Niabella yanshanensis: one gene and its partner. The main gene of each other region encodes a partner of the protein of the gene in region 2 in a complex. Links are inferred from orthologs where the notes say so. Each region holds a gene or a part of one and is shown on either strand. Other genes may lie near its edges. The genes, in order: carB and carA.

The links.
Region 1: the proteins of carA (region 2) and carB are in contact, whole or in part, in a solved structure (PDB 1KEE), measured with the Escherichia coli proteins. The link is inferred for Niabella yanshanensis from one-to-one orthologs.

The regions. Positions count from the first base shown.
Region 1 is NZ_CP139960.1:3,519,771-3,529,328, forward strand. Bases 469-3,899 are described here. They hold carB (carbamoyl-phosphate synthase large subunit), read right to left. Parts: upstream 3,519-3,899; coding sequence 669-3,518; downstream 469-668. Other genes in these bases: idi (isopentenyl-diphosphate Delta-isomerase), read right to left, coding at 469-572; U0035_RS14690 (S8 family serine peptidase), read right to left, coding at 3,709-3,899. Also shown: U0035_RS14675 (MIP/aquaporin family protein), read left to right, coding at 1-43; more of idi, read right to left, coding at 63-468; more of U0035_RS14690, read right to left, coding at 3,900-5,298; U0035_RS14695 (peptidoglycan DD-metalloendopeptidase family protein), read left to right, coding at 5,405-7,474; bcp (thioredoxin-dependent thiol peroxidase), read left to right, coding at 7,513-7,980; U0035_RS14705 (Uma2 family endonuclease), read right to left, coding at 8,001-8,600; U0035_RS14710 (aspartate-semialdehyde dehydrogenase), read right to left, coding at 8,740-9,558. UniProt on the Escherichia coli protein: Large subunit of the glutamine-dependent carbamoyl phosphate synthetase (CPSase).
Region 2 is NZ_CP139960.1:4,049,307-4,058,307, forward strand. What follows is about bases 2,166-5,039. They hold carA (glutamine-hydrolyzing carbamoyl-phosphate synthase small subunit), read right to left. Parts: upstream 4,219-5,039; coding sequence 3,112-4,218; downstream 2,166-3,111. Other genes in these bases: U0035_RS16790 (DeoR/GlpR family DNA-binding transcription regulator), read right to left, coding at 2,176-2,925; U0035_RS16800 (queuosine precursor transporter), read right to left, coding at 4,376-5,039. Also shown: U0035_RS16785 (SusC/RagA family TonB-linked outer membrane protein), read right to left, coding at 1-2,140; more of U0035_RS16800, read right to left, coding at 5,040-5,176; U0035_RS16810 (YfhO family protein), read left to right, coding at 6,072-8,561; U0035_RS16815 (glycosyltransferase family 4 protein), read left to right, coding at 8,653-9,001. UniProt on the Escherichia coli protein: Small subunit of the glutamine-dependent carbamoyl phosphate synthetase (CPSase).

The DNA of each region.
Region 1 (9,558 bases), 530 kb from region 2 along the record:
TGCATTATTAGCTGCAATTATTTTCAAATATTATATGATATAGTGAGATCCTGGTCAATTTATTACCTCATTTTGTCAATGATGATTTTAAACCATGGAGTGTAGTTTTCAGGATGCTTTGTCATGTCTATTTGAAGTGCTTCCCGTGATAGGTACTTCCAGTCGGCCACTTCATGTAAATTAATAACCGGCGCTCCCGAAAACGTCCCGGTGAATACATGATCATACTCATGTTCGGTGAGTCCGTTATCAAACTCTGCTCTATAGATAAATTCAAAGGATTTTTTCAGGTCGCATTCAATGCCCATTTCTTCCCTCAGGCGTCGCAGCGCTGCATCTTTTACGTCTTCCCCCGGGTGAGGGTGACTGCAGCAGGTGTTCGTCCACAGGCCGCCGCAGTGATACTTATCAAATGCTCTTTGCTGTAAAAGCAATTCCTTTTGATTGTTGAACAGGAGTACCGAAAAGGCACGGTGAAGCAGGCCTTTTTCATGCGCTTCCAATTTCTCCATTAATCCAATACGGTTGTCATTTCTATCAACGAGTACTACCTGTTCATTTAATGAATTCATACGGCGAAGATAATGCTTAGTTGATGGGCTACGCGGTATCAATCAAAAAGAAAAGTCCCTGCGTTTGCAAGGACTTTGGAATAAGTAGCATGATGATTATTTACTCAGGAACATGCTCCTGTCTTTATAAAGCTGTCTGAAATAAGGATCTTTCAGATCTTTAATAAAGCGGATGGCTTCACCCGTACTTTTCATTTCAGGGCCTAACTCTTTATTCACGCCGGGGAATTTGTTAAAGCTGAATACAGGTTCTTTGATCGCAAACCCGTTCAATTTCTTTTCAAATTTGAAGTCGGTCAGTTTATTGGCGCCCAGCATTACTTTAGTGGCAATGTTCAAATAAGGAATCTGGTAGGCTTTGGCAATAAATGGTGTGGTACGTGAAGCACGTGGATTCGCCTCGATCACGTAAACATTACCATCTTTAATTGCAAACTGTATATTGATCAGACCTTTAATGTTCAAGGCCCTTGCAATCTTTTCCGCGTAGTGCTCCATGGTGGTTACTTCCATCGGGGAAAGGTTGAAGGCCGGTAACATGGCGTGGCTGTCGCCACTATGGATACCTGCGGGCTCAATATGCTCCATTACGCCCATTACGTGGAAGTTTTCACCATCGAAAATGGCATCTACTTCTGCCTCCTGGCAACGATCCAGGAAATGGTCGATCAGGATCTTATTGCCCGGAATATGTTTCAGCAGGCTGATTACTGCTTTCTCAACTTCTTCATCATTAATTACGATCCGCATGCGCTGACCACCCAGTACGTACGAAGGGCGGACCAATACAGGGTAGCCCACACGGTTGGCTACTTCCACTGCTTCATCTACGGTCCATGCAGTTCCATAATCCGGGTAAGGTATTTTAAGCTCTTTCAGCATATCGCTAAAACGGCCACGATCTTCAGCAATATCCATGTTATCAAAAGAAGTACCGATGATCTCCACGCCCATTTCTTTGATCTTTTCAGCCAGCTTCAGGGCGGTTTGTCCACCCAGCTGAACAATAACACCAGCTGGTTTTTCATATTCGATCAGTTCTCGGACATGCTCCCAGTATACCGGCTCGAAGTATAGTTTATCGGCCATATCGAAGTCTGTACTTACTGTTTCAGGGTTACAGTTCATCATGATCGCTTCGTATCCGGCTTCTTTAATTGCCAGCAAACCGTGTACACAGCAGTAGTCAAATTCAATACCCTGCCCGATGCGGTTGGGACCGCTACCCAATACAATGACCTTTTTCTTATCAGTAAGTTTTGATTCGTTATGTGTTAATCCATCGGTGCCAAAAGATATGCTGGGACTGTCAAAAGTACTGTAGAAATAAGGTGTCTTTGCCTCAAACTCGGCGCTACAGGTGTCCACCATTTTATATACACGATTGATACCTAGGGTTTTGCGTTTTGCATATACGTCGTCCTCTTCAGCACCTACTAAAGCCGCAATTTGCGCATCACTAAAGCCATTTACTTTCGCTTCGCGGATGATATCGGTATTCAGATCGTCTAACCCTAATTCAGTTAGTTTTTTCTCAATTACGCACAATTTCTGTATTTCAGACAAGAACCAGCGATCAATACCATTGGTAGCTTTAGAAATAGTACCTACAGATACACCCGCCATCAGGGCGTCTTTGATCCGGAAGATCCGGTCCCATTTCGGAGTCTTGATATATTCCAGTAACTCCTCGCCATGCATGAGACTTTTACCATAATAGCCTAAGCCAATCGCGTTATTCTCCAGGCTCTGGCAGGCTTTCTGTACGGCTTCATTAAAGCTGCGGCCGATAGCCATCACCTCACCCACACTTTTCATTTGAAGGCCTAAAGTATCATTAGCGCCTTTAAACTTATCAAAGTTCCAGCGGGGAATCTTTACAATTACATAGTCGAGTGCGGGTTCAAAATAAGCCGAAGTGGTTTTGGTGATCTGGTTTTCCAGCTCATCCAGGTTATAACCAATAGCTAGTTTTGCAGCAATTTTTGCAATGGGATAACCGGTAGCTTTAGATGCCAGAGCCGACGAACGGCTTACGCGAGGGTTAATCTCAATCGCAATGATTTCCTCAGTAGTCGGGCTCATGGAGAACTGTACGTTACAACCACCCGCAAAGTTACCCAGGTCGCGCATCATCATGATGGCAGTATTACGCATCAGCTGCATACCGGTATCACTTAAGGTCATGGCCGGCGCTACCGTGATGGAGTCCCCTGTATGAACACCCATCGGGTCAAAGTTCTCTACCGTACATATAATACATACATTATCCGCATTATCACGTAATAGCTCTAATTCAAATTCTTTCCATCCTAATACTGCCTGCTCCACTAATACTTCGTGGATGGGTGATGCCTGTAAACCCCGGTTGAGGGCTTCGTCCAGCTCGTCTTTGTCGTGTACAAATCCACCACCGGTACCACCCAGGGTAAATGAAGGACGAATGACCAGCGGGAACCCTATTTCCTGCGCAAATTCTTTTCCTTCCAGGAAAGAGTTGGCCGTTTTGGCAGTTGCTACCGGCACTCCTAATTGAATCATCCACTGGCGGAACTTTTCGCGATCTTCTGCTTTATCAATAGCTTTAATATCCACACCAATCAGGCGTACATTGTATTGCTGCCAGATGCCCAGCTCCTCGGCTTCTTTAGCCAGGTTTAACGCTGTTTGCCCGCCCATGGTCGGCAATACGGCGTCGATGTCATTTTCCTGAAGTATCTGCTCAATGCTTTCAACGGTAAGCGGTAACAGGTATACTTTATCCGCCATCATAGGGTCTGTCATGATGGTGGCGGGGTTACTGTTGATCAGTATTACTTTAATACCTTCTTCGCGTAAACTGCGGGCGGCTTGTGTACCAGAGTAGTCAAATTCACAAGCTTGTCCGATAATAATGGGGCCGGAGCCGATAATCAAAACTGATTTTATGGATGTATCCTTGGGCATTTTTTTATTTTCCTTTTTACCTAAAAAAACAAATTGCGCAAAAGTACGGGTTTGGTAGGAAAGAGGGGATAAAAAATGACTGAAATGACCAATTTTTTAGAAATTTAATACCAGCGCCAAGCAAGTGGCGTCAATATTGCGTCGCAAGCACTTTCACTGCGGTACAGGTGGCAGCAGGCCCGCTACCTTATTAATTCTCTATTGCCAGCTTTACCGCATTCGCCGCATTCACAATTTTTCCGGTTGAGCAGAGCTCGCTAAGTGCGACCAGCTTCTTATCATCGCCCGGCATCAATACTTTTTCAGAGGGAATGGTTCCCGACTCTTTTATAATATTTACCACCTCTGTGGCGGTTAAATGGGGGAAATAGGATCGCAGTAAAGCCGCTATTCCCGCTACAATGGGACTTGATAAGCTGGTACCGCTCGAAATTTCGGTGCCCTTGCCTGCAATAGCACAGCGAATTTGCACACCGGGTGCAAATACATCTACCGTTTTTTTACCATAATTACTAAATGAAGCTACAAGCCGGCCCAGGCTTTCGTCGCCGCTGGCGCCTACCTGTATTACATTGGGCAGCAGTTTGCCTCCAATAGTATACGAACTGGGATAGTTAGCAGTTACATCGTTATCCGATGCATCGTTCCCCGACCCGTGTACTAACACCACATCCTTTGATAATGCATATGCAATGGCCTCGTCTACCCAGCGCTTGTCCGGGGAAATGTATTTTCCGAAACTCATATTAATCACCTTAGCGCCATGGTCAACTGCATATCTAATTGACAAAGCTACATCCTTATCAAATTCGTCTTTACCAAGGATTCCCCGTATCATCATAATTTTTACGTTATCGGCAATGCCGTCTATGCCTTCCTTATTATTACGTACCGCGCCAATAATGCTGCTAACGCTGGTACCATGATAACCGCTATGGGTAGTTAAATTATGATTGCCATAATGAATAGCGTTGATATCATAGCCGTTGTCTTTTAATAAATTATTTCGGGCTTCGTCCGGTGGTGTGGTCAATTTGATCAAATCGTCTTCCAAACTCTGTTTATAATTACCAAAATCCTTCATTAGCGCCTGGTTATTGCCAGATGGTTGCTCGCTCAAAAGATTCCGCCACAAGCTGACAAGATCTTTGACTGAAGGATTGGATTCCAGGCTATCCAGGTCTTTTATAAAAAAAACTTCTTTTCCGGTAACCTGCTGCATGGCGGTATTGGCATCGGATATCAGGCTGAAATTCTTGCGGACGGCGCCAATTACCTTTTGAGCATCATTAAAACCCTCCTCCAGCCTCGCTTTGGCGCTTATCCATTGTTGGTATTGCCAGCTTAGCGAATCGGGGATCTGTTTTTGCGTTTTGTTTTCAAATACAGCCTTAAACCGGTAAAAAGTGCGGTATTCATCACTAATACTCATGGCCAGGTTTTCACCATCCGGTGCGCCTAAAAAATTCCAGCCATAATAATCATCTACCAGGCCATTGCCGTCATCATCTGATTTATTATTAGGAATTTCTTTCGGGTTGGTCCAGAGGACAGGTTTTAGGTCGGGTTGTAAAGTATCTATGCCGCTATCTATAACGGCAACAATTACGGGTGTGCTTTTTTTGTTTTTGAGTAAATCATAAGCTTGTTGCAGGCTAATGCCCAGGTACCCGTCGGTTTTATAATCCAGGTAATGCCAGTCTGGTGTTACCGGTTTGACCGATTGGCCATTAACCCCCAAAGCACATAACACCAACAGGCCGAGAACGAAACAACGCATAGTACCGGAATTTTAGTTTGGCAAAACTATTCGTAAAGATGTAAACATAAAGTTATTACACAGTGACACCAGGAAGCTATTTAAACGGTTTCGTTATTTTTGGCGCATGTCGAAGAAAAATTTCATGCTGTTAGGGATTTTATTGACCGGATTTGCATCTTTTGGCCAATTATACAAGAAGCCTGTGTACCCACAGGGATACTTCAGGTGGGTAACCAATTTGAAGCCTGATATCGTAGCTAATATGGGTGAACTAAGATCCAATCACTGGCATATGGGGCTGGATGTGCGTACCAACCAGGTGGTGAATCAGAATGTTTATGCAGCGGCAGATGGTTATATCTCCTTTGTTGGAATTGAGCCGCTGAGCTGGGGCCGGTGGATTATCATCACACATCCCAACGGTACTTCAACTTTGTATGGCCATCTCAATGATTTCAGAGACGATCTTGAAAGATATGTTACGGAGCATCAATATAAAACCGAGTCCTGGCCAACGGCTTTGACGATTCCGCCGGGCCAATTCCCGGTAAAGAAGGGTGATTTTATTTCTTTCAGCGGTACAACCGGAGGCTCTGGCGGGCCGCATGTGCACTGGGAAGTAATAGATACCCGCTCGGCACGGAGGTTGAATCCCACTTTATTCGGCACTCCTATTGTTGATAATATTGCACCAACTGTTATTAAGCTGGCCATGTACGACCGCAATAATTCAGTATATGATCAAACGCCGTCCCAGTATAAATTAACAAAAACAGGCGGCGCATATTCAGTAGCCGGAGGCGTCATCAACACCAGTTTAAATAAATTGAGCTTTTCCATACAGGCTTATGATACCCGTAATGGTACCGGCAACCAGGATGGCATTTACAGCGCGAGGCTTTTTGTAGATGGTGTAGAAAAAAGCAGTTTTTATATTGATAGCATCGATTATCCGGATAGCCGTTATATGAACTGCCAGGTAGATTATAAAATGGTGAGCACCGGCGGCAGCTGGATGCAGCATACCTCTAAATTACCGGGCGATTTAAGTGGCGTATATTATGACCTGGGGCCGAACAACCTGGTATCTCTCAATGATACCCTAACGCATACCGTACAAATAGATGTGGCCGACGCTAATGGCAATCAATCAACAATTCATTTCAACATCAGGAATAATGGTGCTGCTGCTCCGCCGGTAAAGCCGTACGAGTGGCAGGCCGGAAGACCTAATCGCTTGAGCCGGGCTTCATTTGAAGCCAATATGCCATTGAATGCTATTTACGATAAAATGAATACGGGGTATTCAAGCGCACCCTCTGCCGCCTTAAACAGCGTATCGGCGAGGCACAAATTAGGCGAGACCTATATTCCGGTTCATAGTAACTATGAAGTAAGAATAAAGCCAGATAAATACATTAGCCCCGAAAATAGAAACAAGATTGTTATTAAGCGGGTAGGTAAAAACACAACAGTGCGCAAAGCCGTATGGAATGGCGAGTGGCTGACAGCGCAATTCCGGGATTTCGGAACTTTTGAGGCTTTTATTGATAACGCACCCCCGTCTGTTAATGCATTAGGGAGCGGTGAGGTAGTCAATCTGAATAAGGCAACCAGAATTACTTTTACTCCAACCGATAATTATGGCATTGCAGATTTCAGGGCAGAAGTGGATGGCAAGTGGCTGCGATTCACCAACGATAAAGGCCGTACCTGGATCTATCATTTTTCTGATGGACGAATTACAGCAGGTCAGCATGAGTTGACGGTAATAGTAACCGATGTTGCCGGAAATGTAACACGCAGGAGTTGGCAGTTTGTGAGGGGCATCAATCCTCCGGCCGCAACAAAGGCTTCTAACTCTAATCTTTTAGAAGAAAAGCCTGAACCGGTTGTTAACAGAACGGCTGTAACCGCTAAAAAGACAAGTGCAAAAACTACAGCTGCAAAGAAAACAGATTCGAAAAAGCTTGCAACGTCGGCTTATAAAACATCGAAAACAACGGCCAAAACATCTGGAAAGTCTTCGGCCAAAAAAACATCAACAGCTACCAAAAGCAGTTCGGCAAAAAAAGAAAGCACGACTAAGCAGGTAACAACGAAAAAGACAGCTACTGCTTCTAAAACAACTGTCAGGAAGGCTGCAACAAAAAGCAGTGCCTCTAAAACCAGCAGCACAACGAAGAAGAAATAAAATCGTCAATCAGCAATAAACAAATCAGCAATCGCTTCATGGCTACACATTTAAAAGAAGGGCAGAAGGCACCGGCATTTACAGGCAAAGATCAGGATGGCAACAAAATATCTTTATCAGAATACAAAGGAAGAAAGCTTGCCTTATACTTTTACCCCCAGGATCTGACCCCAACCTGTACTATACAGGCCTGTAATCTTAGGGATAATTTTGCATTGCTCCGGCAACATGGTATTGAAATAGTTGGGGTTAGTCCTGACGATGCGGCCAAACACAAACGATTTGAACAACGTAATTCACTGCCATTTCCATTGATTGCGGATACTGGTCATAAAATATTAGAGAAATATGGTGTGTGGGGGGAGAAGCAAATGTTTGGTCATAAGTATATGGGTGTATATCGCACTACTTTTTTAATTGATGAAAAAAGTGTTATCAAAAAAATCATCCTGAAGCCTAAAAGCAAGCAGCACGCAGAAGAGATCATTGCTGGGTTCAATGATTGAGGTAATCATTTATAAAATTTTTAAGCAGGCATCTGGGTGCCGTTATAAATATCCCTGATGTTGATAGACACGTTTAGTGATTCAATCGTTAACGTGTTCTCAGGTGTTTTGTACTCTTCCAGTTCCCAATGCCCGCCGGCATTCAACCTGAAGCATTCTATATTTATTGATTCACTATCTATAAGTATATATTCTTTTAATGTTGGAATATCCCTGTATAATTTAAATTTTCCGCCGCGGTCGTAGTTTTTTGTGGATGGAGACAGGATCTCAATAAGAACTGTAGGAAGCACTGCGGTGTCTTCATCTTCTTTCGAAGCAGTAATCTCTCCACAGATAACCGAGATATCGGGATAAGTAAATAATGTATTTTCCGGGATATGGATACGCAGATCGCTGCCATAAGGTTGGCAGGACTTGCCTTTCAGCGCTGTATATAACTCGCCAGACATATTCTTAGAAATCACATTGTGCCGTCTTCCGGCTCCGGCCAAAGCAAACACTCCTCCCTGGAAAAACTCATGCTTGGTATCAGAAGCCTTTTCCATTTCCAGGTATTCGGACATTGTATAAAAGGCTTTTTGATAGGCTGGCGCTGGTTCATTTAAAATGTTGTCCATATATGCAATTTACTTCATTTTTAGGATGCGCTTAACCTTAAAAAGTTAAATCCATATTATAAGGGTTCGTTATCGCCTGAGAAAATAAAAGCCGGCGGTTGATAACCTCCGGCTTTTATAAGACTGTTATAAATAAAACTTATATCAGGTTGTTAGCTACCAGGTACTCAGCTACCTGAACGGCATTAGTAGCCGCACCCTTACGCAGGTTGTCACTCACGATCCACATATTTAATGTTTTAGGCTGTGTTTCATCGCGGCGGATGCGGCCTACAAAAACCTCGTCTTTTTCATGTGCGTCCTTTGGCATCGGGTATTGCTGGTTGGGCAGGTCGTCTACTACTACTACACCAGGAGCTGATTCTAACAGGTTTCTTACTTCTGCCAGTTCAAATTCATTTTCAAATTCAACATTCACGCTTTCGCTATGACCCCCCATTACAGGTATCCGAACAGTAGTCGCTGTCACTTTAATATTATCGTCGCGCATGATCTTTTTGGTTTCATTCACCATTTTCATTTCTTCTTTGGTATACCCATTGTCGGTGAACACATCAATTTGCGGAATAACATTTAAATCGATAGGGTATTTATAAGCCATCGGATATTCGCTGGCATTGTTTCTTTCACCCATCAGTTGATCTACCGCTTTAACACCGGTACCCGTTACGCTCTGGTAGGTGGAAACTACCACGCGTTTAATTTTGTACGCTTTGTGTAAAGGCTGCAGTGCAACGACCATCTGGATCGTAGAGCAGTTGGGGTTGGCGATAATTTTGTCATTGGTGGTCAGGATATCTGCATTGATCTCAGGTACGATCAATGGTTTAGACGGATCCATTCTCCAGGCAGATGAGTTATCAACCACGGTAATACCCGCAGCAGCAAATTGGGGCGCCCATTCTGTAGAAGTACCTCCACCGGCAGAAAATAATGCCACAGCAGGTTTTGCTGCGAT
Region 2 (9,001 bases):
GGGTAGTAAAATAAGTAAAATAGGTATTGATCCTGTTGTTTAAAAAACGGGCATCAAAGCCTACTTCACGGGCTGTGGTCATTTCAGGACGCAATTGGGGGTTGGGTCCCGTAAATCCGTATTTCCATCCACCTCCGGTTAAATTGGTAGGCTCCAGCTGCGGATATATTTCCAACGGGCCTGCATCCTTACCTACCTGGGCTATTGATCCTCTAAGCTTGAAGTAGCTGATCGCCTTAATTCGCTTTATTGCTTCAAATTCGGTCAGTATCAAAGAGCCTTCAATTGCCGGGTAGAAATAAGAATTATTATTTACAGGTAAAGTTGATGACCAGTCGTTTCTACCTCTAAGTGTAACAAATGCCAGATTGTTGTATCCAAACTCAAATTGAGCCGATACGGCCTGAATACGGCGCTTGGTATTTCTTTGTCTGGATGTAATGGAAACCGGATCGGTGTTATTAATGGATTGAAAATCGGGTATAATATACTTACTTCCATTAGTAGCCAGTCTGATTATGCCATTTTCTAGCTGGTGATAGCCTACCTGACCGGCAAAAGATAATTTATTATTAAAAAACTTATTATTGTAACCCGCTAAAATATTTACCGTGGGATCAGAAAAATTAGATTGAACAAGGTCGTATCGACCCAGGCCTGCATTTCTTGCTGCATAGTAGGGATGCCAGGATGTTTCAAATGTTTGCATACCCACATCCCAGCCCACTTGACCGCGTAAGAACGTATGAGCTGTAGGAGTAATGGTAAAAGCCATATTGGAGGTAAACCTATTGGTTCGGTCGAAGTTCTTGTTCTTGTTCATTGCAAACAGAGGGTTGAGAAGATCAAGGTCAAGATAGTAGTCTGGCTTTCTCATAAGCCCGTCCAATGTTTGATAATTAGTGATGTCATCTACCATTGGCCATATCATGGCTCTGTAAAGAGGTCCGTCTGTTCCTCTCAATGCCTTGTTGTTTTCGGTTCGGGTATACTGTATTGCTGCTTCAAATTTGAGCCAATCCGTAATTTTTGCTTGGCCTGAAAGGCTAACGTTGAAACGGTCGTAGTCGGTCATTTTTATGACTCCTTTCTGGCCCAGGTAGGAAACACCACCCCTTATTGTAGCTTTATCGCTACCTGCTTCAACGGACAGGTTATGCCGTTGCTGGGTTCCTGTCTGTAAAATGGCGGCGATATTATCATATTGTGCGACGTTATCCGGATAAAGTCCCCCAAATTTTGCGGTATTATAATAGTTAGTCGTACCATATGCTCCATTGGAATACTTGGTCTGCATATCGGGCCATCCGTATGCTTTGTCCCATTTAAAGAAGTTGTTATAGGTTACTCTTCCGCTACCTGCACGTCCCTTTTTAGTGGTAATAATAATGGCTCCGTTAGATGCATCCGAGCCGTATAATGCAGCAGCAGCGGCACCTTTCAGTACTGTAATGGACGCAATGTCTTCGGGATTTACATCATTGCCGCGGGAAGAGTAATCCTGGTTACGTACAGAGTAGGTTTCGCCTCCTGCCATGCTTATTGGGTCGTAAGTTGAATTATTCATAGGCACACCATCTATCACATAAAGTGGCTGGTTATTGCCCGAAATAGAGGTGAGGTTTCTCAGCACTACAGTATTGGAGGCCCCGGGCAAACCACTGGTGGAAGTAACATTAAGACCGGGTACTCTTCCGGCAAGAGCAGAAATAAAGGATTCCCTTCCCGATTCAGCTATGGTTGCCCCATCTACCACCTGTACCGACGAGCCCACGGCTCTTCCGATCCGCTTCATACCGAATTCTGTTGTAACAACGACCTCCTCTTCTTGCTTTCCCTCGCCTTCAATCAATACCACTTCAATAATGCTTTCGTTTCCTAACGTTACCGATTTACCCTCAAAACCAATAGAGCTAAACTCTAAGGTTTGCCCTGGTTCAACAGCAATAGAGAATTTACCGTTTGGGTTGGTAGACGTAGCCCTGGTGGTACCTTTTACCATTACAGTAACTCCAGGGATCGGGGTCTTGGCAGATGACGTAACAGTTCCGGTTACTGTTTTGGTTTGTGCGGATGCAATATATGGAAGGCAACAACTCGCCATCCAAAGCAAGAGTACACTTACAATTGTTTTCCTCATAATTTTGATTTAAAAAATATAATTGTTCTGATTGTCTATATTACAGTTACGCCTGCTTCCTTAAAAGGCGTTAAAGCTTCGTTTGAAGGATCCAGCTCAGTGATCAGGTAATCGATCTTTTCTATTTTGCACACACTGATGGGCTGGTAAGTCTGCAGTTTTTCAGAGATCGTCATACAGATTACTTTAGATGCAGAATTGACCATTGCCTTCTTTATCTGAACCACTTCCCAGTCATTGTCTGTAAGGCCATGCTGGATATCAATAGCATTGGTACCTAAAAAGCACAGATCGGCATTTACATGACTGATCTTTTGTATCGCTTCGGCACCAACCGTGATCTTCGAGTCTCTTGATAATTTATCTCCAATCACTACCACATCAAGCTTTGGATGTGCCATACAAGCATTTATAACCGGAATACTCCCCGTCATAATCGTGACCTTCAATTGAGGGGGCAAAGCCCTTATCAATTCTAAAATGGTAGTACCTCCACTGGTCAGTATAAACATTCCGCTATGTATCAATTGTAGCGCTTTACTAACAATCAGCTTTTTGTGTGCCTGCGAGTAAACGTTGATTGGCGTAAACTGCACCTCATTAAAAGCCATCGACAAAGCACCCCCGTGCACCTTAATTAACTGTCCAGCCTCCGACAACTCCTGCAAATCCCTTCTTATGGTATCTTCAGAAACAGCAATTTCACTACATAAGTCTACACTCAATACTTTATTATGCAGATTGAGTTGATGCAGTATGTACGCTTGTCTCTCTTTTTTCAGCAATCGATTAAGAATTTGTTAAGGATAGCTTAAAGATAATACAGTTTCCTGCAAAAAACCGCAAAAAGCAGAAAAAATTTGCAAGTATTTTTTTGAAAATTTTCAGCAGTTTCTGCTTCAGATGATTTGTATCCATAAAAAAGCCGGGCTTCTGACAAAAGCCCGGCTTCAAATATGATGTAAGTAATATTAATTTTTCGACTCCTTAATCAGCGCAATAAAATCGTCGAATAAGTAACGGGAATCGTGTGGGCCCGGTGTGCTTTCGGGGTGATATTGAACGGAAAAAGCGGGTTTCCCTTTAACCCGTATACCTTCAATGGACTGATCATTCAGGTTGACATGGGTTACTTCCACCTTATCAGAAGTTTTGATGGATTCAGGATTAACACCAAATCCATGATTCTGGGTAGTGATCTCTGATTTACCGGTCACCAGGTTTTTTACAGGATGATTCAAGCCTCTGTGACCATGGTGCATTTTAAAGGTTTCAATACCGTTGGCCAACGCTAAAAGCTGGTGGCCTAAACAGATACCAAAAACCGGCTTCTCTTCGTTTAATATTTCCTTTACTGTATCAATCGCGTAATTCATAGCCGCGGGGTCGCCTGGGCCGTTAGAAATAAAATATCCGTCAGGATTAAAGCTCTTTACTTCTTCAAGTGAAGTTTTGGCCGGGAAAACCTTTACATGCGCACCACGCTCCACCATACAATTTAATATATTGCGTTTGGTGCCGTAATCCATTACCGCAATTTTGATTTCAGAGCCCGCATCGCCCAATTCGTAAGCCTCTTTAGTGGACACCTTGGAAGCCAGCTCCTGCCCACTCATATCCGGGGTTTCAGCGAGCTTTAATTTAAGCTCCTCTATATCAAATGTTTCAGACGAAATGATACAGTTCATAGCACCTTTGGTGCGGATATGCGCTACCAAAGCTCTTGTATCTACACCATGTATGGAAACGATATTGTTCTTTTTTAAATAAGCATCCAGCGAGCCCTCAGCTCTCTTACGTGAGTAATTTTCATTCAGGTTTTTTGCAATAACCCCCAATACTTTCACGCTATCGCTCTCTACATCTTCCGGAATTACACCGTAATTGCCCACATGCACAGCATTCATAATTACGATCTGGCCATAATAACTGGGGTCAGTAAAAACTTCCTGGTAGCCGGTCATACCTGTGTTAAAACAAATTTCACCGGTGGTTGTACCAATTGCCCCAAAGGCAAATCCTTCGGCAACGGTTCCATCTTCTAACAATAAAATAGCGCGGGATTGTGTTTCGGACATGAATTTTTTTTATTGTGGGCCCAACTTAGTGCTGCTATCAGCGATTTTGCGTCGCACCCTTGTACTGATGAATAAATTTCAACAAAAAATCGCGCAAAAATAAGGCTAAAAAATCAGATATTGAAAGGGTGGCCCATTATTTATTTGGAGCGCGTAATTAGCTGCCTTTTGTCATTGCCTGGCGTTTCATTTCGGCGGCCAGGTTATGGCCCAGGTATCGTTCAATCAGCGAATGTACCCCGTAAATCACCGGCGTCATCATGATTGCCACAACAAATTTGTATATATAATTACCTACACAGATCGCCATTACAAGGTTCAGGCTCCAGGGCTCGCCCTGGTTACCCGATACACGGGGGCCTATATAAAAAGCTATAAAAAGCACTACAAAGCTGTCAATCAGTTGCGATACCAGGGTTGATCCGGTTGCCCGCAGCCAGATGGCTTTTTCCCCCGTCATTCGCTTAATGCTATGAAACACAAGTACATCTAATATTTGACCTATTAAAAACGCCGCTAAAGAACCGATAATGATCCAGGACCCCTGCCCCAGTATCACCCGGTAGGCCTCGTTGGCGTTGTTAATTTGCTGATTTTTATAATTACCTACCCAGAAGTCGGCCGGTGTTAACCCAATAGCACCCTGGAACATAATAAACGTGTAGGCGATGAGTGCCGCAGCTAAAAAAGATAAGAACCTTACGCCTTTTACACCGTAGTATTCATTAATGATGTCCGTCATGATAAATACAACCGGCCAGAGTAATACGCCGGCGGTAAGATTAAATGAAAAAGGATTGCCAAAGATGCTGAGATGGAAGGGGGCGATGCCTATCGTTTTCTCCAATGAAAAGAGTTTTACGCCAATTACCTCGGCAATGATGGCATTGGCAATAAAAAAGCCTCCCAACAAAATGAAAAGCCTCGTGGGTTTATCGTTGATTATAGTACGGATCATTAAAATAAAAGGTAAAAATTAAGAAAATAAAAAGCATAATTATATTAGAGATCATCAGCCAGCGGGGTACAAATTGACCTGGTTTTCTTCCGGTAATTGTTAAGATGAGATAAAAAATACCTGTTAATGGAAGGAGGAGCATTGCCAATCCGTACCCGGCCATGATAACAGTAGAGGCAAATCCTTGATGCTCACTCCAGGAAGTAAAAAGAAGAGAAAAAGCCAATAACATGAAAAGTCCGCATAAAAAGGAGACCCGGGACAAAAATATTAACCAACGCATAAGCGAATTTATCCGGCAAATTTATTATTATTTTTAGCCCGGATGAACGCTGCGGAAATTTTTCAGGATTATATTTATTTTGTAAAAGACTGAAAAATTTCGGCAGTGTTTCATATAAAATAGTATTAATTTGCTCAACAGCCACAAAGACACAAAGGCTCAATGCAATTAGTATTGATACCATTAGATTCAGATACTGAAAACTTAGGTCGTAAAACCGTTAATATCGCCTATAAAATACATAAGGCGTTAGGCCCTGGTTTGTTAGAATCGGTGTAAGAGAAATGTTTTTGTTATAAATTGAGAAAAGAAGGTATCCCATTTGTCTATCAGCAAAAAGTGCCTATCGTTTATGATGGAGTAGTGTTTGCTGAAGGGCTGAGACTGGATATATTAGTGAATAATAAAATAATACTTGAATTAAAAGCACGTGAAGAATATAACTCGGTTTGGGAGGCTCAACTTTTAAGTTATCTTAAACTTACGGATACAAGATTAGGATGTATCATCAATTTTTCAGTTCCTCTTATTAAGAATGGCATTAAAAGGATGGTATTGTAACTTAATTATTACTTTGCGTCTTAGTGTCTTCGTGGCAATTAAAAATACAATATGAATAATCTTTGGCTGAAGAAAGTACTACCACATGTGTTGGCAATCCTGGTTTTTTTAGTAGTAGCCGTGTTGTTTTGTAAACCTGTGTTGGATGGCAAGACCTTAAACCAGCATGACACGGGTATAGAAGGGTGGCGTGGTTCCGCACAAAATGCTTTTGATGTAAAAGAAAAGACAGGCACGATGCCGCTATGGAGCACCACTGTTTTTAGTGGGATGCCTAATTACCAGATTGCCATGGAAGGAAAAAGCGCTTTGCCTGTGGATTTAAACAAAGTGTTTGGTTTGGGCCTGCCCAAGCCCATGAACTTTTTCTTTATCGCCTGCGTGTGCTTTTATATTTTATGCGTGGTGTTGCGATTTAACCCGGTGACAGGCATTCTGGGCGGATTGGCATTTGCTTATTCCACCTACAATCCGCTTATCGTAAGTGCAGGCCACGAAACCAAAATGATGACCATTGCTTACATGCCTTTTTTGCTGGCAGGGCTTTTACTTATTTTTAATAAACGCTACTGGATTGGGTTGGCAGTAGCTACCTTGGGCGCTACACTGGTGTTGATGGCTAATCACCCGCAGATAGCATATTATTTCTTTATGATCGCAGGCGCTGTTACGATTGGTTATGTTGTTGTTTGGATCAGGAATAAAGATTTTAAGCACCTGGCTATATCATTTGGATTAAGTGCAGTGGCTGCATTGGTGGGGCTGGGTTGCTATTCCCTGGCCTTTTTAACCACTAAAGAGTATAAAGAGTACACCATGCGTGGCGGTAAGAGCGTTGAAATAAAAGGTAACGAAGTAAAAGCCGTAAATACAAAAGGATTGGATCCTGATTATGCCATGAGTTATAGCATGAGTATGATTGAGCCCATCATTATGTTTATGCCCAAGGCGGTAGGCGGCAGCAGTGGCACCACTTTAAAGGAAGATTCAAAAGTAATTGAAAAATTAGCCGCAGCAGGTGTTCCCGAAATGCAGGCCGCCCAATTTGCAAGCCAATTCCCCGCTTATTGGGGGGGGATGGTTTCGCCGGAGTATTCAGGTGGTCCAGCATATATTGGAGCTGTTATATTTATTTTGGCGATTATAGGATTTGTAATAGTGAAAAATCAATTAAAGTGGCCGCTTCTTATCATATCTGTATTGGCAATAATGATGAGTTGGGGTAAATACTTTTTCGGATTCAATGAAATTTTATTGAACTCACTACCGCTGTACAACAGTTTCAGGGCTCCATCAATGGCCTTGGTTATTTGCCAGCTTACCTTGCCTTTAATGGCGGTAATCACCGTTTATAGCTTGTTTTTTGAAAAGAATTCCGGAGACTTCTTAAAAGAAAATTTCAAGAAGATATTATATACATTAGGTGGCATTACTGCGGTACTGGCATTATTATACATCGGACAAGGGTATTCTTCTGCAATTGATGAGCAAATTATACAAATGCAAATAGATCCTAACGGTGGCGATACTTTGAACCGAGCCATTATTGCGGGAATGAAGGCAGACCGGCAAAGCCTGTTTGGTGCGCAGGTAATGAGGGCGGTGCTATTTATGGCGCTGGTGCTGGGTGCGGTATATGCAGTGTTGAAAAACATGATCAGGCCAGCTGTAGCAGTTGCGGTTTTAGCAGCCATCAGTATCATAGACCTTTGGGTTGTAGATAAGCAATATTTTAGTGATGATCATTATGTTGCTAAAGACGAAATTGCCAACCAAATTGAAGCACCTACAGCAATAGACCAGGAGATCTTTAAAGATAAAGACCCGCATTTCAGGGTGTTTGATGTAGCGGGGATGGACAAGAACCGGGTGTCTTATTTCCATCGCTCTGCACTGGGGTATTCAGCAGTTAAGTTGCGGGTATACCAGGATATCATCGAGCGATATTTTGCGGGAGCTCCTAATGAGCAGATCCTGAATGCACTTGATGTACGTTACATTATTACCAGGGATGAAAGCGGGCAGGAGCGTCTTGTTCCCAATCCGAATGCTTATGGCGCTGCCTGGTTTGTAAAAGCTGTAAAGCCCGTTGCCACAGAGGTAGAAGAGCTGCAAGCGATAGGTAGCACTAATTTGAAAGATACAGCCATTGTTCCTCAAAGTGCTTTAAAGTCAGGAAGCAATTTAACGGCGGATTCAACATCTTCTGTTGCGCTTATAAAATATACCAATGATGAAATAGAGTATAATGCCAGTAGTGCTACGGGGGGCTTTGTTGTATTGAGTGAAGTATATTACCCTGCAGGATGGAACGCCTACATAGATGGAAAGCAAACGGATATTGTAAAAACGAATTATTTTATGCGCGGTCTTGTGGTTCCCCAGGGGAAGCATACCATAAAGCTTGTTTTTGAACCTGAAACTGTGAAGCGTGGCATGAGCATCTCTTACCTGAGCTCCTGGTTGCTGATCATTTTGGTATTAGGAGGTTTCTTTATGCAATGGTGGGTTGACAAGAAGAAAGCGGCTCATGGTGTGTAGGGGATGTGAATAGTGAATAGTGAATAGTGAATAGTGAATCATCCCGCATCCAGAATCCAGCATCTAGTATCCCGCCTCCAGTATCCATCACATGCTTAAAATAGCCTCTCTTGTTCCCTATAAAATTGTTCCTGCTGTAACCGGTGGGGAAAAAGGGATTTTCTATTTCCTGAAATATGTTGCGCAGCACACTGAGGTAACCGCTTTCTCGGTAACTGAAAATGCAGGGACTGTAGAAGGAATCAACTTTGTAGATGTCTTAGGCAGCACGCGCAGGAAAAGCCGTTATGCCGATTTTTCAGTCTTTCGCAAAATAAAAGAGGCCTGTCGCAGACGGGATATAAAACACATTATTGTGGAGCATCCGTATTACGCATGGCTGGGTGTAGCTTTAAAGAAATGGGGAGGACTGAAGCTCATCATTCATTCCCATAATATTG